4 regions of the Arthrobacter sp. Y3223065 genome follow, and region 1 is predicted to be linked to each of the others. Evidence: riboswitches for the same ligand, from Rfam matches in the RefSeq annotation. Region 1 holds a riboswitch; each other region holds the start of a gene.

Region 1 (4,753 bases):
GGGGCACCGCCGTCGTACGCTGGGAACCTGCCCAGCGAAGGGGGAACTACCAATGGACGACGCCGGATCCCGGCTCATTTTCGGGTGCATGGGTTTGGGCGGCGGCTGGGGGAGCGGGCCGCTGGAAGCGGCTGACGTTGCGGCCGCGCACGCGGCCGTCGCTGCGGCACTGGAGGCAGGGATCACGACGTTCGACCACGCCGACATCTACGCCCACGGCAAGGCCGAGGCTGCGTTCGGGCGGGTGCTGGCGGAACGTCCCGAGCTGCGCGATTCGATCAGGTTGCAGGGCAAATACGGTATCCGGCTGCCGATACCCGGCCTGGTCGGGCAATACGACTCCTCGCGCGAAGCCATCCTGGCCCGCACCGACGAAAGCCTGCGCCGGCTGCACACCGATCACCTGGACACGCTGCTGATCCACCGGCCGGATCCGCTGGCGCCGGCCGAAGAGATCGCCGCGGCGTTCAACGAGCTCCGGATGGCCGGGAAGGTCCGCCGTCTTGGTGTCTCGAACATGTCCGGCGACCAGATGCGCTGGCTGCAGTCGGCGCTGGATGAGCCGCTGGCGGTAAACCAGCTGGAAATGAGCCTGTACCGACGCGACTGGCTGGAGTCCGGCGTGCTGGTGAACCACCCGGACGGGACGGGCACCAACTTCCCGCACGGCACCTTGGAATACTGCGCCGCCAACGGGGTGGAACTGCAGGCCTGGGGCGCGCTGGCCCAGGGCCGCTACAGCGGGCGTGCGGCAGGCCTGGCCGGGGCGGCGGCCGGCGCGGGAACGCCCGCCGACGGGATCGCGCAGAATCACGTCCGGGCGGCAGAGGGGGCTGCGACAACGGATGCTTCCTCACGGGCGGACGCCTCACTCCCGGCGGATCATTCGGCCACTGCCCTGGTCACGGAACTTGCCCGGGACAAGGGCTGCCCGCCGGAAGCCGTGGTGCTGGGCTGGCTGCTGCGGCATCCCTCAGGCATCCGGCCGGTCGTCGGTACCAGCAGCCCGGACCGGATCCGGGCCTGTGCCCAGGCGGAGGCGGTCGGAACGGCGATGACCCGCCAGGAGTGGTACTCCCTGTGGGTGGCTGCCCGAGGCAGGCCTCTGCCCTAGCTGGCCGCTGCCGCCGTCGCGGTAACGTTCGTCCTAGACGAAGGCCGGCTGTTCCAGCCGGCGGAACCCGGAATCGTGGAAGACCAGGGGCTCGTGGGTGCCGTCGTGCGTGGACAGGCCGTGCACCTGCAGCAGCACGACGTGGTGGTCCCCGGCCGGGACCTCCTGGTGCACCGAGCAGTCCAGCCACAGCGCCGCGTCGTGCAGGAACAGCGCGCCGTCGTCTGTGCCGTGCAGGCCGAGGCCGGCAAAGCGGTCACCGTTCTTGGACGCGATCTGGCGGCAGACGCCGTCGTGCCCGGTGCCGAGCACCGAGACGCCGATCCGGTCGGCCCGGCGGACCACCGGCCAGGTCCGGGAGGTGTTTTGCACGGCGAACATCACCAGCGGCGGCTCGAGGGAGACGCCGACGGTGAACGAGGAGGCGACGATGCCCTGGGGCTCGCCGTCGACGATCGCGCATAGCGCCGCGATTCCTGAGGGGAAGCGGCCGAAGGCGGAGCGCAACGTGTTTGGTGTCAGGTCATTGTGTAGCGACATGGCGTCCTTGGGGCTTGGGCGCATCCGCTGCTGCCGAGCTGCTGCGGGAGGATACGCGTACTTGCCTGCCGACATACCCGGCGGGCCGAATCATCACCTGGAGCACCCCGCTACGGTAGAGGGTTGCCGGCCAACCAGCCAGGGCTGTGTAGTTGGCGCTCTTGATTCGTCTCCACGCTAAGAGCGGGGAAGGGCCTGGGTCAAACGCCGGTAACAGTTCGTCAAATGCCGCGGTTTACTCGAGGCTGCCCGACGGCTGTTGCCCCACTGCTACCGGGCGACGCCGTCCGGGCGCACGGTCTGTTGGCGGAACGGATGCGCCGGATAGACGCCCAGAAGGCGGATCTCCGTGGTGAAGAAGTCCAGTTCCTCGAAGGCGTGGACCATGGCCTGGTCGTCCGGGTGGCCTTCGACGTCCACCATGAACATGGTGGCGGCAAACTCGCCGCCCACCATGTAGCTCTCCAGCCGGGTCATGTTGATGCCGTTGGTGGCGAATCCGCCCAGCGCCTTGTACAGCGCCGACGGCACGTTCCGCACCCGGAAGACGAAGCTGGTCACGGCCGGACCGGGCAGCTCCTCGCGGGACGGGACCGGCCGGCGGTCGGCCAGCACCACGAACCGGGTGGTGTTCGTCGGATCGTCTTCGACCTTTTCCGCGAACACTTCCAGGCCGTAGAGCTCGGCGGCCATCGGCGGCGCCAGCGAGACCTTGGTCGGGTCGTTCCACTCCGCGACCTCGCGTGCGGAGCCGGCGGTGTCGCCGGCGATCACCGGAATCAGGCCGAGCCGGCGGATGAGTTTACGGCACTGGCCCAGCGCGTGGATGTGGCTGTGCACTTCGCGGGCCTGCTCCACCGTGGCCCCGCGTATGCCCAGCAGGCTGAAGCGGATGGGCAGGAAAAACTCTTCGACGATCTGCAGGGTGGTCTTGGGCAACAGCGCGTGGATGTCCGCCACCCGGCCGGCGATCGAATTGTCGATGGGAATCATGGCCAGTTCCGCCTCGCCGCCCGTGACGGCGGCGAAGGCGTCCTCGAAGCTGGCACAGGGCACCGCTTCCCAACCGGGGCGCACTTCCAGGCAGGCCATATGGGAGTTCGAGCCGGGTTCACCTTGGTACGCAATTGCTGGAGCCATGGGCGAAATTATCCCACCGGGGCCGGCCGTTGCTTCATTTCGGAGGTCCTGCCGGCGTCACAAAACAAGGCCGGCCCGCCAGCGGCTTAGTACAGATGGGATTCCTGGGTGATGCCGTAGGGCACGTCGTCGCTCAACTCCACGGTGAACTGTCCGGGGCCGGTGCGCGTGACCAAGATGCCGCAGTCGCCGTCGAGGGCCGCGATCTCTTGCAACTCTTCGACCGCGGCATTGAGAAGATCGTGCGCCTCGGAAGCCGTCTGTGCCGTCAAGGACTTGGTAGCCAAGGAAGTGGCCATGGTTCTGCCTTTCGTGGCCGGAGGTTTCCGCAGAGGAGAAAACGCGGGTTGGAAGCTTCCGGCCGGAACGAGCCTGCCATGCGGAACGGTGCATGGAAGTTTACATTCTGCCATCCCAATGGACATCAGATGAATTTTGGATGGGGCGTGGCGTTAGAACGGGTTCAGCAGCCGGTGGACGAACTGCCGGGTGCGCTCTTCCTTCGGTTCGCGCAGCACCTGTTCGGGGTGCCCGCGTTCCACCACCACGCCGCCGTCCATGAACACCACTTCGCTGGCCACCTCACGGGCGAAGGCCAGCTCGTGGGTCACCAGGGCCATGGTCCAGCCTTCGTCGGCCAGTTCCTTGATGACGTGCAGCACATCGCCCACCAGCTCGGGATCCAGCGCCGACGTGGGTTCGTCGAACAACAGCAGCGAGGGTTTGAGCGCCAGGGCCCGGACAATGCCGACCCGCTGCTGCTGCCCGCCGGAGAGCTGATGCGGGTACTGGTCTTCCTTGCCGGACAGCCCGACGCGGTCCAGCAACGACCTGGCCTCGCGCACGGCTTCGGCCTTGGGCCGCTTCTGGACCTGGACCGGGCCCTCGATGATGTTCTGCAGCACGGTCATGTGCGGAAACAGGTTGTAGTGCTGGAACACCATGGCGCTGCGGTCACGCAGGGCGGCAATCTGTTTCCGGTTCACCGGCGAACCGAAGTCCACGGCTGGGCCGCCGGAAAAGGCGACCCTGCCGCCGTCGGGGGTTTCCAAGCCGTTCAGGCACCGCAGCACGGTGGTTTTGCCCGATCCGGAGGGTCCGATCAGGGCCAGCACCCCGCCCGTCTGGACGGACAGGTCGATGGACTTGAGCACCTGGTTGCTGCCGAAGGACTTGCGCAGCCCCTCCACGGAGAGCACGGGCCCGGCTGCGGCGCCGGGCTGCGGCGCGGGGGCGGCAGGGACGTCAGTGGGCGACATAGCGTTCCAACCTCTTCTCCAGTCGGGACTGCCCGGCTGACAGGACCAGGCAGAACACCCAGTAGACAACCGCGGCCTCTATGTAGAGCAGCATGAACTCCTGGCTGAACGCCGCAATCTCCTGCGCCGCACGGAACGCCTCGGTCACCAGGATCAGCGAGGCGAGGGACGTGTCCTTGACCAGCGAGATGAAGGTATTGGACAGCGGCGGTACCGACACGCGCGCAGCCTGCGGCAGGATGATCCTGCGCAGGGTGGTGGTGCCGGCCATGCCGATGGTGTGGCCGGCTTCCCACTGACCCTTGGGAACGGACAGGATCGCGGCGCGGATGATTTCGGCCGCATAACCGCCCACGTTCAGGGAGAACGCGATGATCGCGCTCGGCCACGGGTCGAGCACCACGCCGATCGACGGGAGGCCGTAGAAGATCACAAACAGCTGGACCAGCAGCGGGGTGCCGCGGATCACCGACACGTAGGCGCGGGCAATGCCGGACAGGAGCCGGTTGCGGCTCAACCGCATGAGGGCAACGACAAGCGCCAGCGCCAGGCCGATGGCGAAACTGGCCAGAGTGAGGGGGATGGTGCCGGTCAGCCCGCCCTGGACGATAGGCCAGAGCGAATTGCCGACGAGCTCCCAGTCGATGTCCATACGGTTACGTTAGCGTCTCCCTTTAGACCCAGACCCCTCTACTTGGTG
Region 2 (4,753 bases), on a different contig from region 1:
AGGGTCTTGGCGCCGACGGCCAGGGTTTCCTCCAGCACCGTGGGCAGGTCGTCGTGTTTGCGGAACACGTCCACCAGGTCCGGTACCTCGGGCAGGTCCGCCAGCGACTTGTAGACCGGCTGGCCGAGGATTTCTTTGGCCACCGGATTCACGAAGTAGACCTTGTACGGCGAGCTGGAGAGCAGATATGTCGAAACGAAGTAGCTGGCCCGGCTCGGCTTGTCGGAAGCGCCGACGATGGCGATGGACTTGGTGTTGCGCAGGATGTTCAGACGCTCCGCCGCGGACGGGCCGATCCAGGTGCGTTCTGGTGTCGCGGTCACTTGGCGGCTCCTTCTTCGGCTTCGATCAGTTCTTCCACGGACTCGACTACGCGCGTTCCGGGCTCTGTCCGGGCGGCACGCGCTGCCGGGATCGTGCAGGACTCGCCGGCATAGCTGGGCGAGGCGATCTCGGAGGTGTTGAACGCGTCGTCCTCATGGTCACGGCTGGGGCCGTGCTCGGCGTGTGCTTGCTGCGAGGCGGCCAGCGCCTGGTCCAGGTCCCAGAGAATATCGTCCACGTCTTCCAGGCCCACGGAGATGCGGATCAGGTCCTCGGGCACGCCGGCAGCCACCAGCTGGTCGGAGGTGAGCTGCTGGTGGGTGGTCGATCCCGGGTGCAGCACCAGGGTGCGGGCGTCGCCGATGTTGGCCAGGTGGCTGGCCAGCTGCAGCGATTCGATGAACTTCTGGCCCGCGGTGCGGCCGCCCTTGACGCCGAAGCTGAACACGGAGCCCACGCCCTTGGGCAGGTACTTCCGGCCCCGCTCGTAATGCGGGTGCGCGGGCAGGCCGGCGTAGCTGACCCAGGAGACGCGCTCGTCGGCATCCAGCCACTCGGCCACTGTGCGGGCGTTGGCCAGGTGTTCGTCCATCCGCTGGGCCAGCGTTTCCACGCCCTGCAGCAGCTGGAACGCGGACTGCGCGGAGAGCGACGGGCCGATGTCGCGCAGCTGCTCGGACCGGAGCTTGGTGAGGAAGCCGTACTCGCCGAAGTTGCCCCACCAGGACACGTTGCCGTAGCTGGGCACCGGTTCGGTCATCTGCGGGAACTTGCCGTTGCCCCAGTTGAAACGGCCGGATTCGACGACGACGCCGCCCAGGGTGGTGCCGTGGCCGCCGAGGAACTTGGTGGCCGAGTGGATCACGATGTCCGCGCCGTGCTCGATCGGGCGGATCAGGTAGGGCGTGCTCAAGGTGGCGTCCACGACCAGGGGGATCCCGGCGTCGTGCGCCACCGCGGCCAGGCCCGCCAAGTCAGCGATGTCGCCGGACGGGTTGGCCACGATCTCCGTGTAGACGGCCTTGGTGTTCTCCCCGATGGCTGCGGCGAAGTCGGCCGGGTCGTTGGAGTCGACGAACGTGGTCTCCACGCCGAACCGGCGCAGCGTCACGTCCAGCTGGGTGATGGTGCCGCCGTAGAGCTTGGACGAGGCCACGATGTGGTCCCCCGCCCCGGCCAGGGCCGCGAAGGTGATGAACTCGGCGGCCATGCCCGACGACGTGGCCACCGCGCCGATGCCGCCCTCGAGCGAGGCGATGCGCTCCTCGAACGCGGCGACCGTGGGGTTGCCGATGCGGGAGTAGATGTTGCCGTACTTCTGCAGCGCGAAAAGGTTGGCGGCGTCGTCGGTGTCTTTGAACACGAACGAGGTGCTCTGGTAGATCGGTACGGCCCGCGCCCCGTGCTCGGCGTCGGGCGTGCCGCCGGCGTGCAGGGCACGGGTGCGGAAACCGAATGTGCGTTCAGCCATCAGGCGGTTGCTCCTTCAAAACTTGGGTTCCCGGACAATGACGGTCCTGGCGGCGCCGCGCGGGCGTCGTCCGGATCAAAGATTGCTTGCGCTCTCTCCATCGCTTCTGGCGGTAGCACCTTTCCGGTGGCGTCCGGATGGTTGCTGCGGTGTCAAAGAGCCAGATCTCTCAACCGCTCGGGATGGTCGCGTCCATTCTCGCAACCAACCGCCGCGGCACCAAAAAATGTTGAGCCGCGTTGCGTCCGCCTAGCCTGCCGGTTGCGCCGACCTCCCGGCAAAGGTCCGCCTAGTTCCCGTAGATTGGGTCTATGGCTGAGCTCTCGGCGTTGCAGCGCCTCGCACAGGAACACGGTGTCGGCACTACCTTCCGCGGTTGGGACGGCGGCGAGAAAGAAGTCGGACCGGCAACCCTGGTTGCCGTCCTCACCGCGCTGGACGTCCCCTGCGCAACCGACGACGATGTCGCCGCATCCCTCCGTGCTGCCGAGCTCGAGCCGTTGCAGCGCACGCTGCCGCCCGCCGTCGTCCTTCGCCAAGGCACCGCCACCGAGGTTCCAGTCAATGTCGGCGCGGGCCTCCGCCCGCGGGCCAGGGTCCTGTTGGAGGACGGGTCTTCGCGCGACGTCGAGGTGGTGTCCGGCAGGTCTGGCGCCGAAGGTGATCCGGGCGGACGTTTCGCGGCGGTTGTGCCGGCCGACCTCCCGCTGGGCTGGCACACGCTGGAGGTCGCGGAACTGTCGGAAGCGACGGCGACCCGAACCGGCGCGGCCGCGGAACCATCCGGCAGCTTGGCACAGTGCGCGCTGGTGGTCACCCCGCGACGGCTCACCACCGCCGACAAGCTTCCCCGGACCTGGGGCCTGATGGCACAGCTGTACTCGGTGCGCTCGCGGTCCTCTTGGGGCATCGGTGATCTCGCGGACCTTGCCAGCCTCGCCGAGACGGCTGCCGCCAAGGGCGCCGGCTTCGTCCTGATCAACCCGCTGCACGCGGCACAACCCATGCCGCCGGTGGAGCCCTCGCCCTACCTGCCCGCAACGCGCCGGTTCGTCAATCCGCTGTACCTGCGGATTGAGGACGTGCCGGAATCCCGGGACATCCCGCTGGCCAACAACTTCCACGAGGCAAACCTGGACACCGGCATTCTGGACCGTGACCCCATTTTTGCGGCCAAGCTGCAGGCCCTGGAAGCGGTCTTTGCGGTGCCCCGATCCGCCGAACGGCAGCAGCGCTTCGAGGCCTTCCGCAGTCACGAGGGCGAGGGCCTGGAGCGTTTTGCCCTGTGGTGCGCGCTCGCCGAAACCCTTCCGCCAGGCGCTCCCGAGTGGTTGGATCCTGCGTTCATCGAGTCGCAGCGCAGCGCACTGAAGGACCGCATCGAGTTCCACCAGTGGCTGCAGTGGCTGTGCGACGAGCAACTCGAGGCGGCGCAACGCCGCGCCGTCGAAGCGGGAATGAACATCGGGGTAATGCATGACCTCGCGGTCGGCGTCCATCCGACCGGCGCCGATGCCTGGACGTTGCACGACGTCCTGGCCCCCGGAATCTCGGTGGGCGCGCCGCCGGACATGTTCAACCAGCAGGGCCAGAACTGGTCCCAGCCGCCGTGGCACCCGCGCCGCTTGGCGGAATCCGGCTATGCCGCCTACCGGGACATGCTGCGGACCATTCTGCGGCACGCCGGCGGCATCCGGGTGGACCATATCCTCGGCCTGTTCCGGCTGTGGTGGATCCCCGTCGGCGGCCCTCCCGGCGAAGGCGCCTACGTGTATTACGATCACGAGGCCTTGATCGGCATCCTCGCCTTGGAAGCGGAACGGGCCGGCGTCGTCGTGATCGGCGAGGACCTCGGGGTCTTCGAGCCGGGGGTGCAGGACTACCTGGCGGAGCGCGGCATCCTGGGCACCTCCATCCTGTGGTTCGAGTACGACGGCGGCAGCCCCCGCCCGCCGGAGGGGTACCGCCGCTCCTGCCTCACGAGCGTCACCACCCACGACCTGCCGCCCACCGCCGGCTACCTCGCCGGTGAGCACGTGGATCTGCGCGAATCCCTGGGCCTGCTGAACCGGCCGGTGGAGGAGGAACGGGCTTTGGACCAGGCAGCCCAGGAGGCAGTGCTTTCCCTGGTGCGCTCGCGGGTTCCGGCTGCCGAGCACGACGACGGCGCCGGCACCACCGCCGAACAACGCACCGTTGAGGCACTTCACGCTTACATCGCCCAGACCCCTTCGGTGCTGCTGGGGGTTGCCCTCACCGACGCCGTGGGGGAGAGGCGGACCCAGAACCAGCCGGGCACCGCGGACGAGTACCCGAACTGGCGTATTCCGCTGGCCGGGCCGGACGGGGAAGCCATCCTGATCGAGGACCTGCCGGGCAACGAGAGGTTCGACTCGCTGGTGCGCGCCCTGCGGGAGCGGTAGGCGGGTCCACGCGGGGCGCGCCGCACCGGCGCCGGCCGGGGTTACCTACCCCTGGACGGAAGCGCACCGTCGCCCGCGACGAGTGGCCTGACCCACCCTGCCAAGGAACCCTGACCCACCCTGCCAAGGAACGGGGGGCGCTGCTGAAGGTGACAGTTGTCCACGTTCAGCAGGAACTGTCCATGTCTTGGAGCGGGGTATGGCGCTGACTAGGACAAACGCAAAAGCTTCCCGCAAAACGTGGACAGTGGGGCCGTGGCCGGCTCCCTACAGCCGGGCCAGCAGCGCTTCGCCGGTTTCGGCGCGCCGATAGAACACTTCGCGGCCCGATCGCATGGTGGCCGCCAAACCGCTCTCGGACATGACCTTGAGATGCTCGTTGACCGTCCCGGCGGCGAGGTCCAGGCAGCGGGCGAGCTGCGTCGTCGTCATCGGGACATCAAGTTGGGCGAGGATCTGCGCCCGGGTCTTGCCGAGCAGCCGCGCCACCGGGCTGTGCGTCGCCTCGCGGCTGGCTTCCCAGAGCCGGCCGACG
Region 3 (4,753 bases), on a different contig from region 1:
GGGGTTGACTGGCGGGCGGCCGGCGTCGGCATTGGCCTCGCCGATGGTCCACACGAATGGGGGTTCCGTGGCGTTGACTTCCCAGTTGCCGACGATCCGGGACTTGTAAATGAAAGGGTTGTGCGTCGCCACGGTGCGGGCGTTGCGCCAGTGCCGGTCCAGCGCCTTGTCCGTGCTGGTGGAGGAAGCACCGAGCGCGTTGAAGAGGGCGCCCGCGGCGTCCGGAACCAGGGCGCTGAGCACTATCTGCGCCCGGCCCGATTCCAGTTCGACGTCGATGTTGGCCGACTTTTCGGCGTCGGCATCCAGGCGCCGAGCCTCGAAAGCCCTGTCCAGGCTGCGGGCCACACTCAGGGTCGTCGCCGTCGCGGCGTAGGATTTGGCGCTGATTTCGCCGACCACTTGCAGGACTTGCGCGTCGTGCCGGACCAGCGGGGCGTTTCCGTGGCCGAACACCCGCGTGCGGTCCCGCACGTTGTCCGCGGCGTCGGCGATGGCGGCCCGGGCGATGCCGGCCAGGGTGACCAGCAGGATGTGCTGGTAGAGCGCCGTCTGGTATGGGAAGCGGTCGGCGAAGGCTGAAACGTTAGCCGGATCCACAACCGCGTCGGTAAATACGGTGGTGCCGCTGCCGGTCAGCCGCTGGCCGAAACCGTCCCAGTCGTCAAAGGTTTCCACGCCCGGCGTCTTGGTGGAGATGATCACCGAGACATCGGAGCCGTCCTGGCGCTTGGCGGTGACATCGATCCAGTCGGCGAAGATGGTGCCGGTGGTGTAGAACTTGCGGCCGTTCAGCAGCAGCCTGCCGCCGGACTCGGACAGCACGGTGGCGGTTCCGCCGGCACCCGGTTCGGTCCAGGCGTTGCCGGCCAGCTCGCCGGAGGCGAAGCGCCGCAGCCAGGCGCTTCGGTCCGAGGTGCGGCCGTGGTGGTATAGGTTCTCCTCCACCAAGGCAATGTGCGATCGCAGCGCCTGCGGAATATTGCTGTCTGCGGTGCCCAGCTCGATCAGGAGTTGGGTGAACTCTTCCCAGTCCAGCCCGTCGCCTCCGAACTCGGCCGGAATCCGGGCGGCGCCGAAGCCGGCTTCCTTCAGCCAGCCGATCTGTTCATACGGCAGCTCCCGGGTGAGCTCGCGGCTCAACGCCCCGGCGGCGATGCGCGCGAAGATCGGACGGTACTTGGCGGCTGCGGCGTCGAAGGCCGTGGCGATGTCGTCAATAGTTTCAGTCATGCTGGTTCTCCTGGAGGTTCTGTCACGAGGGCGGAGTGATGGGGCCTGCGGTCGGCGGGCAATCGTGATCGGGCCCGCGGTCGGCGGGCAATCGTGATGGGCCCGCCGTAAGCGGGCAGTAACGGAATGGCAGCGTTAGGCGCGGCTCAGGTGTAGAGCGAAATCGGCTGGACGTCGCCGAGCAGGTAGTTGGCGCCGACCTCGACCTTCTTGTAGTCGACCGGGTCGTGCAGCGTGTGCGTGCGGATGTTGCGCCAGAAAATGTCCAGCCCAACCTCGGATTTCGCGGAGGACGAGCCGGTAGTCTCGAAGATACGGTTCGCCACGTCGACACCCACCTCGGTGGACACGACCTTGAGCCGCGCGATCTTGATCGCGATGTCCGCCCGGGATTCCGCGGTCAGCTGCGCGCCGACGGCGATGACCGCGTCGAACCTTGCATTCGTCCGATCTGCCAGGGCTTCCACCGCGGCAACCCGCGAAGCCAGCTCGCCGTAGACCCGCTGGGTCAGCGGATCCTGGGCATAGGTCTCCTTCGTGCTGAGGAACCAGGAGTTCCTGCGCGCCAGCGTGATCCGGCGTCCGCGGTCCAGCGCCCCCTGCGCGATGCCCAGGTAGAGGTTGCCGAAGGCCAGCTGGATGTACGGGGTGACGAGTGTGGAGAAAGGCTCGTCCCCTACCTCGCCGATGATGTCCGCGGCGGTGACCTGCACGCCGTCGTACTTCACCGAACCACTGGCCGAGAGGCGCTGGCCGAGCGCATCCCAGTCCCCGAGGTATCCGATCCCCGTCCGGTCATGCTCCAGCGCGAGGGCCAGGAACTTGCCCTGCTCCGGTCCGGCCGCGATCACGGCGTTGACCAGGATGGCGTCACCGACGGAAGCGCCGGCGGAGAAGTGCTTGATGCCATTCAGCCGGTAGCCGTCGCCGTCGGGAATCAGTTCCAGATTCGGGTCCACGGGGTTCACGGAGTCACCCCAGGACCAGCGGCCCAGCGCGGAGCGGCGGAGCAGGCGTTCCTGGATCTGCACATCACCATAGAAGACGACGGCGCCCAGGTTCGCGTAGTGGTAGCCGAGAATTTGCGCGATCGACGCGTCGGTGCGGGCAAGGATGCGCACGGCGTGCAGCGCGCTTTCCCAGTGCCCGCCCTCGCCGCCCCATTCGGCCGGGATGATCAGGTTGAGCAGCCCGGAGTTGCGCAGCAGCTCCACCTCGGCGTGCGGTTCGGCATTGCGGCGGTCGCGCTCCAGCACGTCCGGCGCCAGTGCGGCGGCAACGCCTTCGGCTATCTGCTGCCAGTGGGCCAGTTCTTCGGCGGTAGCCTGCCCGGCCCACGGAGATCGGTCGGTTTGCGGGTTGATTTCTGTCACGACGGCGGTCATGTTCGCTCCTCAAGGCGGGGCTCCCGCCTGCCGGCGGCGCAGCAACCATCACGGTTGGGGACGCAGCTTGGCGGGGGCCGTACTTGCCGGGCACGGTGTTGTGCGCGGCCGGATCCTCATCTGGGGCACCCCGCTACGGGAGAGGGTTGCCGCCCAACCAGCCAGAGCTTGTCGTTGGGACTCTTGATCTCGGAGTTGAGTATGCCGGGTCCGATCCGGCGCCGGGAAGCACGTGACAGGCCGTGACGTCCCGGGGCGTAATGTTACGGGCGCCTCATCATGTGACGGCGGCGATGCCCGGCGGGCGGAATGTTGAGGGCTGCCGGACGGACGCCGCGGGCTAGAGGCCGAAGCGCGGGGCCTCTATTGCCGGGCAGGTATCCATGACTACGTCCAGGCCGGCCGCCTTGGCCCGGTCCGCGGCGGCTTCGTCGACCACGCCCAGCTGGAGCCACACCGCTTTGGCACCGACTTCGATGGCCTGGTCCACCACCGGTCCGACCTTCTGCGAGTTCACGAAGCAGTCCACCACGTCGATCTCGCCGGGAATGTCCGCGAGCTTTTGGTAACCGGTCAGGCCCAGGACGTCGTCGCCTTTCAGGTTGACGGGAATGACTTCCATGTCCAGTTGGTCCATCAGGTACCGGGAGATGCGCATGGCCACCCGGTGCGGGTTCGTGGATAGGCCGACGACGGCCCAGCGGCCAGGGGTTTCCAGCAGCCGCCGGACGACTTCAGGGTCATTCTGGTGTGCCATGGCTCGACCCTACCCGCGACTCTTCTGCACCGGAACCGCCCGCGCACTGCCGCCTCACCGAGAGGCAGATAACCCCATCTCGGGCGGCTCCAAGGCCATCCGGCAGCTCTGGGGCCCTCCGTGCACTCAGTGACTAACGAGCCAGCTGCCCGGGGGCAGAAGTTCCGGCCGCGCCGGACGCCCCGGAAGCGGTGCCGGCCTGCTCGGAGATCCAACGTCCCACCAGCTCCAGCAGCTCGGCGTCCACAGGCTCGCGGATCTGGCGCTTGTAGTCGGAGAGGGTCGGAGCCTTCGGGTCGCGGCGCAGCAGATGCGACAGGTCGTCGATCTTCCGCGTGGTCACCGGGCCGGGAACGGTGGCCGCGATGATGTCCAGGTCTGCCGGGTCCACCTGCACGTCCTTGGCACCCGTGATGGCCAGCACCGGCAGCTGCAAGCGCCCCAGGTACGGAACGGGGTCGAAGTCAATGAACTCGCGATGCCAGAGCGCGTTGATTTTACGGCCCTGCATGCGCACCACGTCCTCGGTGGTGGTCCGAAGTTTTTCCACCGACTTCGCCTGGATCTTGACCAGGTCCTGGCGGAAGAGCTTCAGCAGCAAGCGCGGGAATGCGGGCAGCGAGTCGCTGATCTGGGCTGTCTGCCACCTGCCTGTCTCAAAGCCGGTCTGTGCCGAGGCCGAAAGCAGCACCGCACCGTCCACCCGCGTGCCGGGATCTGCCGCCACGGCCGCTGCGTGGTAGCTGCCTTCGCTGTGGCCGACCAGGAACACCGGCAGGTCCCCTGTCTTTTGCGTGACCATCCATCGCAGGGCGGCAGCGGCGTCGTCGCTGTTCTGACGGAAACCGGCCGTCCAGAAGGTTCCATCCGAGGCGCCGGTGCCGCGCTTGTCGTAGCGCAGCGAAGCGATCCCGTGGTTGGCCAGCGCGTTTGCCAGGTCACGGCTGATGCCCAACGGCATCCGTTTATGGTTGGCATTGCGGTCGATCGGTCCCGAACCGGGCAGGATCAGCGCCACGGCACGGACCGTTCCTGCCGGCTCGGCCCAGGTTCCCGCCAACTGCACGGTCCCGGAGGGGAAGCGGACCTCTTCTTCCGTGACCGATTGCCCGGCGGGCAGGCCGGCGGCGGCACGGATTCGGGCCGCAACGTCCTCCGCATCGGGAAGCGACACAACGACTCGGGCGTACTTTTGCCCGTCCAGGTCAAGCTGCACTGCCGGGGTGCCGCGGCGGGCGACGGCGAGGGTCTTGCCTCGGCCGCGCCACGTTCCCACCCGAGTCCGTCTCGGGATTGCAAGCCCGGGAGCCCGCAGGCCGCGGACGCCGTCGAACGCGTCCGCGAGCACCCGGACTGAGGTCACCGCAGACAGCGGGAA
Region 4 (4,753 bases), on a different contig from region 1:
CCGGCTGATGCAATGGCCCGGCGGTGTCGTTGTCCTGTTCCTGATTGGCGCTGTCATCATGGGCGCCGGCGTCTTCTACGTGTTCAAGGGCCTGAAGAAGAAGTTCCTGAGCGACCTTAAAAGGCTCCCCCGCGGCAGCACCGGCACCGCCGTGACGTGGCTCGGCGTCGTGGGCTATGTGGGCAAGGGGCTGGCACTGTTCGTGTTGGGGCTGCTGCTGGCGGTGGCCGCGGTGCAGCACGACCCGCAGGAGGTCAAGGGGCTGGACGGGGCGCTCAAGGCGCTGCGCGACCAGGCCTTTGGCCCGGCCGCCCTCGCCCTCGTCGCCGTTGGCCTGATTTGTTACGGCCTGTACATGGGCGCCCGGGCACGCTACGCCAAGATGTAGCGCGCCCGGGGCCTCTCGCGTGACCGGATCGCCGACCGTTGTTCAGCGGCGCCGGCGGTGGCAGCGCTGGCGGCGGCAGCGGCGGTGGCTCGTTGTGCGGCACTGGGATGGCCGGCCGCCGTCCCAGTGCCCGCATCGGCCCTACTCGGTGGAGACCGGCGTCAGCACGTCCTTGACCAGCGGATCCTCCGTGGTGTGCAGGTACTCCTCGAGCCGCGGATCCGAGAAGATCTCGATCAGTTTCTTGCTCTCCGCGCTGTCCTTGAACTGGGTGCCGATCACCAGGCGGGAGGCGAATGTCTTCGGGGCGGCAGGGAACAGGATGCCCTTGTCGCGGCCGATCTTGCCAGCGTCGAACTGGGAGACGTAGCCGATCGCGGCATCGACTGAGTCGAGCATCCGCGGCATCGCCAGCAGGTCGGCTTCCTTCAGCTCGAAGCCGCGCGGGTTGCCGGTAACGTCGCGGATCTTTGCTGTTCGCGGCTCCACCGCCGGATCCAGCTCCAGCAGTCCCTCGCGCTGCAGCAGCCACAGCGCCTGGCCCTGGTTGGCGGAGTCGTTGGGCAGCAGCAGCACGGCTCCGCGCGGCAGGTTTTCCACCGAGCCGTAGCGGGTTGAGTAGAGGCCGAAGCCCCACTGGTACAGCTCCACCGTCGGCGTCAGTTCCAACCCGTTGGCGTCGGCGGGCTGCTGCATGTACCACTGGTGCTCGAAGATGGTGGCGTGGAACTGCCCATCGGCCACCGCGCGGTTGGCCTGGACCGGATCCTGCAGGCCCACAGCCTCGATCTGAACGCCGTAGTCGGGGGCGATTTCCTCGGCGACGAACTTCAGGATCTTCTCCTCCCCCGCCATCGCCGGTTCAAAGTGGACTTTCAGCGGCGAGGTGACCTCGCTGCCGGATGCCGCGACAGCCGGCCGGGACTGCTGCTGCACCAGCAGCAGCCCCAGGACCAGTGCGACGACGGCGGCAAAGGCGGCAATGCTCCACGGCAGGGCTGTGGTCTGTTTGCGCAGGGTGAAGCCATGGTCGTGGCCGGACCCGGCGGAAGGGGTGCTCATGATGTGATGCTCCTGTTGATCAGTGGCTAGGGGCGCAGCAGCGCGCGGGAGATCCGGTCGCCGGCAAACTGCACCAGCTGCACCGTGATGATCAGGACAACGATGGTGGCCGCCATGACGTGGGTGTCGAACCGTTGGTAGCCGTAGGTGACGGCCAGATAGCCGATGCCGCCGGCGCCGATGGTCCCGGCAATGGCCGAGTATTCGATCATCGAAATGGTGTTGAGCGTGACCGCCGAAGTAAGGCCCGGCAGGGCCTCGCGCAGCTGCGTCTGCCGGATGATCTGCCCGGTGGAACTGCCTGTGACCAGCCCGACGGCCATGTTCTCGCGCGGCAGATCGTTGAGTGCGTTCTGCACCAGCCGGGCGAAGAACGGAATGCCGGCCAGTGTCATCGGGACCACGGCTGCCGCGATGCCGATGGTCGTTCCGGTTACCCACTTGGTCAGCGGGATGATGGCGGCCATCAGCACCAGGAACGGGAGCGAGCGGCCCATGTTGACGAGCCAGCTGAGCGTTCCGTGCAGGCGCGGCCGGGGGAACAGACCGCGGCTGTCCGTGTTGTACAGCAGCACGCCGGTGGCGCCGCCGACCAGGATCACCATGACCATAACGATGCCGACCATCGCCCAGGTCTCGCCGTAGGCCGGCAGCAGCAGCGCGGGCAGGTCCGCCCAGGGCGTGTCCAGCCCGACGGCGGCGGTTTCTGCGGGCCTCATGCGCGCACCTCGATTTTCTCGTTCCTTGCATATTCGTCCGCGTCCGTCGGCGGCGTTTCCGCCGCGGTATCGGCACGGTGGCGTGCCTCTGCGGTAAGGCCCAGTCCGGCCAAGTAGGCGCGGACCTCGGCCTCCGGGCGGCCGGCGAGACCGATTTCGAAGCGGCCCAGCACCGCTTCGCCATGGGCTTCCACCGAACCGCCGAGCAGCGCCACGCTCACGTCCAAGCCGGTGGACAGGCGGGTCATCCACTCCGGGTCCACCGGCCCGTGCCGGTACGAGACGGACAGCGCGTACTCGAAGGAGGCTGGCAGCGGGAGGGCGCGGATTGGCAGCAGTTGGCGGCCGGCGGCGGAGGCCGGATCGGCCACTAGGGCGCCGATCGGCCCGTATTCGGCGACGCGGCCGCCGGAGAGCACGGCCACCTGGTCGGCGACGCGGCGCACCACGTCCATCTCATGGGTGATCAGGATGACCGACAACCCCAGTTCGGTGCGCACGTCGTCCAGCAGGTCCAAGATCTGCTGGGTGGACTCCGGATCCAGGCCCGACGTCGATTCGTCGGAGAGCAAAATCCGGGGACGAAGTGCCAGCGCCCGGGCGATGCCGACCCGTTGCTTTTGGCCGCCGGACAGTTGGCCGGGGTAGGCGTTGGCCTTGTGCAGCAGGCCCACCCGGTCCAGCAGTTCGGCCACGCGGTCCTCCATCTGAGCGGGCACCACGCCGAGGTTGCGCAGCGGCAGCGCCACGTTCTCGGCCACCGTCATCCGGCGCAGCAGGGCCGAGTGTTGGAAGATCGTGCCGATGGCGCGGCGTTCGCCGCGCAATGCCTGCCCGGACAGGGCGGAGAGGTCGCGTCCGTCCACCAGCACCTGGCCGGAAGTCGGTTTCTCCAACAGGGAAATGCAGTGGGAGAGGGTAGTCTTGCCGGCGCCGGAAGGGCCGACGACGGCGGTGATCGCCCCCTGCTCGATGGTCAGGTCGATGCCCTTGAGCACCTCGACCGTCCCGTGTCGTGTGTCGTAGCTCTTGTGCAGATTGCGGATTTCAATCATTGCGGGCCGCCCGCGGCATAGCTTTTCATGCTGCTCCTGAAGGTCAGGGAGCCCCGGGCACAGCCGATCACGGCGCGCAGGCATGGTGCGGCCGGTTCCGGCCCGGCCCGGGTTCTCCATCGGTTCTGGCGTTAGCACCGTGCGGCAGTTGCCGAGGTTGCTGCGGCGTCATCGAGCCAGATCTCTCGGCCGCTCTGGATGGTTCTTGCCGACGGCGGTGCCCGCCCGCCCTTAAGGGCGGCGCACCGGCGTCGTTGTTTAGCTGGTTCTGCTGCTGCCTACGCTTAGTCGACCAGCGCGTTCTGCAGGCGGAAGCCGGCGGCGCGGTGGTTCTCCGGCAGCTTGTCGCCGCGGCCGAAGAGCTTGTTGCGCAGGGTCCCCGGCGCGTACTCCGTTGGGTAGGCGCCCAGCTTCTGCAGTTCCGGCACGACGTATTCCACGATGTCCTCGAAGGTGCCCGGGGTGATGGCGTAGGCCAGGTTGAACCCGTCCACGTCGGTCTCGTCGACCCACTCCACCAGCTTGGCGGCCACCTCCGCGCCGGAGCCGACGGTGATCGGGCCGAAGCCGCCGACGCCGACCCATTCGGCCAGCTGGCGGATGGTCCACGGCTTGCCGCTGTCGCCGGAAGCCTTCTGGAAGGTTTCCACCGAGGACTGGATGGCATTGGACTTCACGTTCCCGCCGATCACGTCGTCCGGGCCGTAGGTGGAGAGGTCAACGCCCATCCAGCCGGAGATCAGCGCCAGCGCGCCGTTGATGTCCGCGTAGGACTTGTAGTCCTCGAATTTGGCCTGCGCGGTGGCGGTGTCCGGTCCGGTCACCACGGTCTGCATCGCGTAGATGCGCACGTCGTAGCGGTCGCGGCCCGCCGCTTCCACGGCGTCGCGGATCTTCTTCACCGACGCCGCGAGCATCTCCTTGGTCGGGCAGGTCACGAACACCGCCTCGGCGTTCCCGGCGGCGAACTCGGTGCCGCGCTTGGAGGCCCCGGCCTGGAAGATGACCGGGGTGCGCTGCGGGCTCGGCTCGGTGATCGCGATGCCGGGAACCTTGAAGTACTTGCCCTCGTGCCGGATCTCGTGGACCTTGGCCGGGTCGGTGAAGACGCCGGTCTCGGCGTCCTTGACCACGGCGTCGTCCTCCCATGAGCCCTCGAGCAGCTTGTAGATGACCTCGAGGTATTCGTCCGCGTGGTTGTAGCGCTCGTCGTGCTCCAACTGGTCTTCCTGGCCCATGTTGCGCGCCGCCGAGGGCAGGTAACCGGTGACCACGTTCCAGCCGACCCGCCCGTTGGTCAGGTGGTCCAGCGTGGCCAGGCGGCGGGCGAACGGGTACGGGTGCTCGTAGGCGGTGCCGGCGGTGACGCCGAAGCCGAGGTTCTCGGTCACCGCGGCCATCGCGGAAACCAGCATGAACGGATCGTTCACCGGGACCTGCGTGCCGGCGCGCAGCGTGGTCTCGTTGGAGGACCCGAAGACGTCGTAGGTGCCAAGCACGTCGGCGATAAACAGGCCGTCGAACAGGCC

The links. A riboswitch is a leader RNA that binds a small molecule or an ion and turns the genes downstream of it on or off. The one in region 1 is predicted to bind S-adenosylmethionine.
Region 2: another riboswitch for S-adenosylmethionine. It lies ahead of AC5RUK_RS10580 (O-acetylhomoserine aminocarboxypropyltransferase/cysteine synthase family protein); the one in region 1 lies ahead of AC5RUK_RS04960 (flavin reductase family protein).
Region 3: another riboswitch for S-adenosylmethionine. It lies ahead of AC5RUK_RS10520 (acyl-CoA dehydrogenase family protein); the one in region 1 lies ahead of AC5RUK_RS04960 (flavin reductase family protein).
Region 4: another riboswitch for S-adenosylmethionine. It lies ahead of AC5RUK_RS10500 (methionine ABC transporter ATP-binding protein); the one in region 1 lies ahead of AC5RUK_RS04960 (flavin reductase family protein).

What each region holds. Positions count from the first base shown of each region.
Region 1 is NZ_JBNHGC010000002.1:18,432-23,184, forward strand. Features, by position in the region: gene AC5RUK_RS04955 (aldo/keto reductase) at 53-1,114, shown strand; gene AC5RUK_RS04960 (flavin reductase family protein) at 1,148-1,654, opposite strand; SAM riboswitch class IV at 1,707-1,821, opposite strand; gene AC5RUK_RS04965 (prephenate dehydratase) at 1,925-2,794, opposite strand; gene AC5RUK_RS04970 (hypothetical protein) at 2,881-3,093, opposite strand; gene AC5RUK_RS04975 (amino acid ABC transporter ATP-binding protein) at 3,247-4,053, opposite strand; gene AC5RUK_RS04980 (amino acid ABC transporter permease) at 4,040-4,699, opposite strand; gene AC5RUK_RS04985 (amino acid ABC transporter substrate-binding protein) at 4,744-4,753, opposite strand, start outside.
Region 2 is NZ_JBNHGC010000003.1:428,162-432,914, reverse strand. Features, by position in the region: gene AC5RUK_RS10585 (CoA-binding protein) at 1-323, opposite strand, end outside; gene AC5RUK_RS10580 (O-acetylhomoserine aminocarboxypropyltransferase/cysteine synthase family protein) at 320-1,795, opposite strand; SAM riboswitch class I at 1,890-1,984, opposite strand; gene malQ (4-alpha-glucanotransferase) at 2,107-4,218, shown strand; gene AC5RUK_RS10570 (ArsR/SmtB family transcription factor) at 4,486-4,753, opposite strand, start outside.
Region 3 is NZ_JBNHGC010000003.1:414,830-419,582, forward strand. Features, by position in the region: gene AC5RUK_RS10515 (acyl-CoA dehydrogenase family protein) at 1-1,233, opposite strand, end outside; gene AC5RUK_RS10520 (acyl-CoA dehydrogenase family protein) at 1,380-2,618, opposite strand; SAM riboswitch class IV at 2,693-2,807, opposite strand; gene AC5RUK_RS10525 (CoA-binding protein) at 2,959-3,375, opposite strand; gene AC5RUK_RS10530 (alpha/beta hydrolase) at 3,509-4,753, opposite strand, start outside.
Region 4 is NZ_JBNHGC010000003.1:408,179-412,931, forward strand. Features, by position in the region: gene AC5RUK_RS10485 (DUF1206 domain-containing protein) at 1-388, shown strand, start outside; gene AC5RUK_RS10490 (MetQ/NlpA family ABC transporter substrate-binding protein) at 530-1,450, opposite strand; gene AC5RUK_RS10495 (methionine ABC transporter permease) at 1,477-2,169, opposite strand; gene AC5RUK_RS10500 (methionine ABC transporter ATP-binding protein) at 2,166-3,224, opposite strand; SAM riboswitch class I at 3,338-3,429, opposite strand; gene AC5RUK_RS10505 (LLM class flavin-dependent oxidoreductase) at 3,509-4,753, opposite strand, start outside.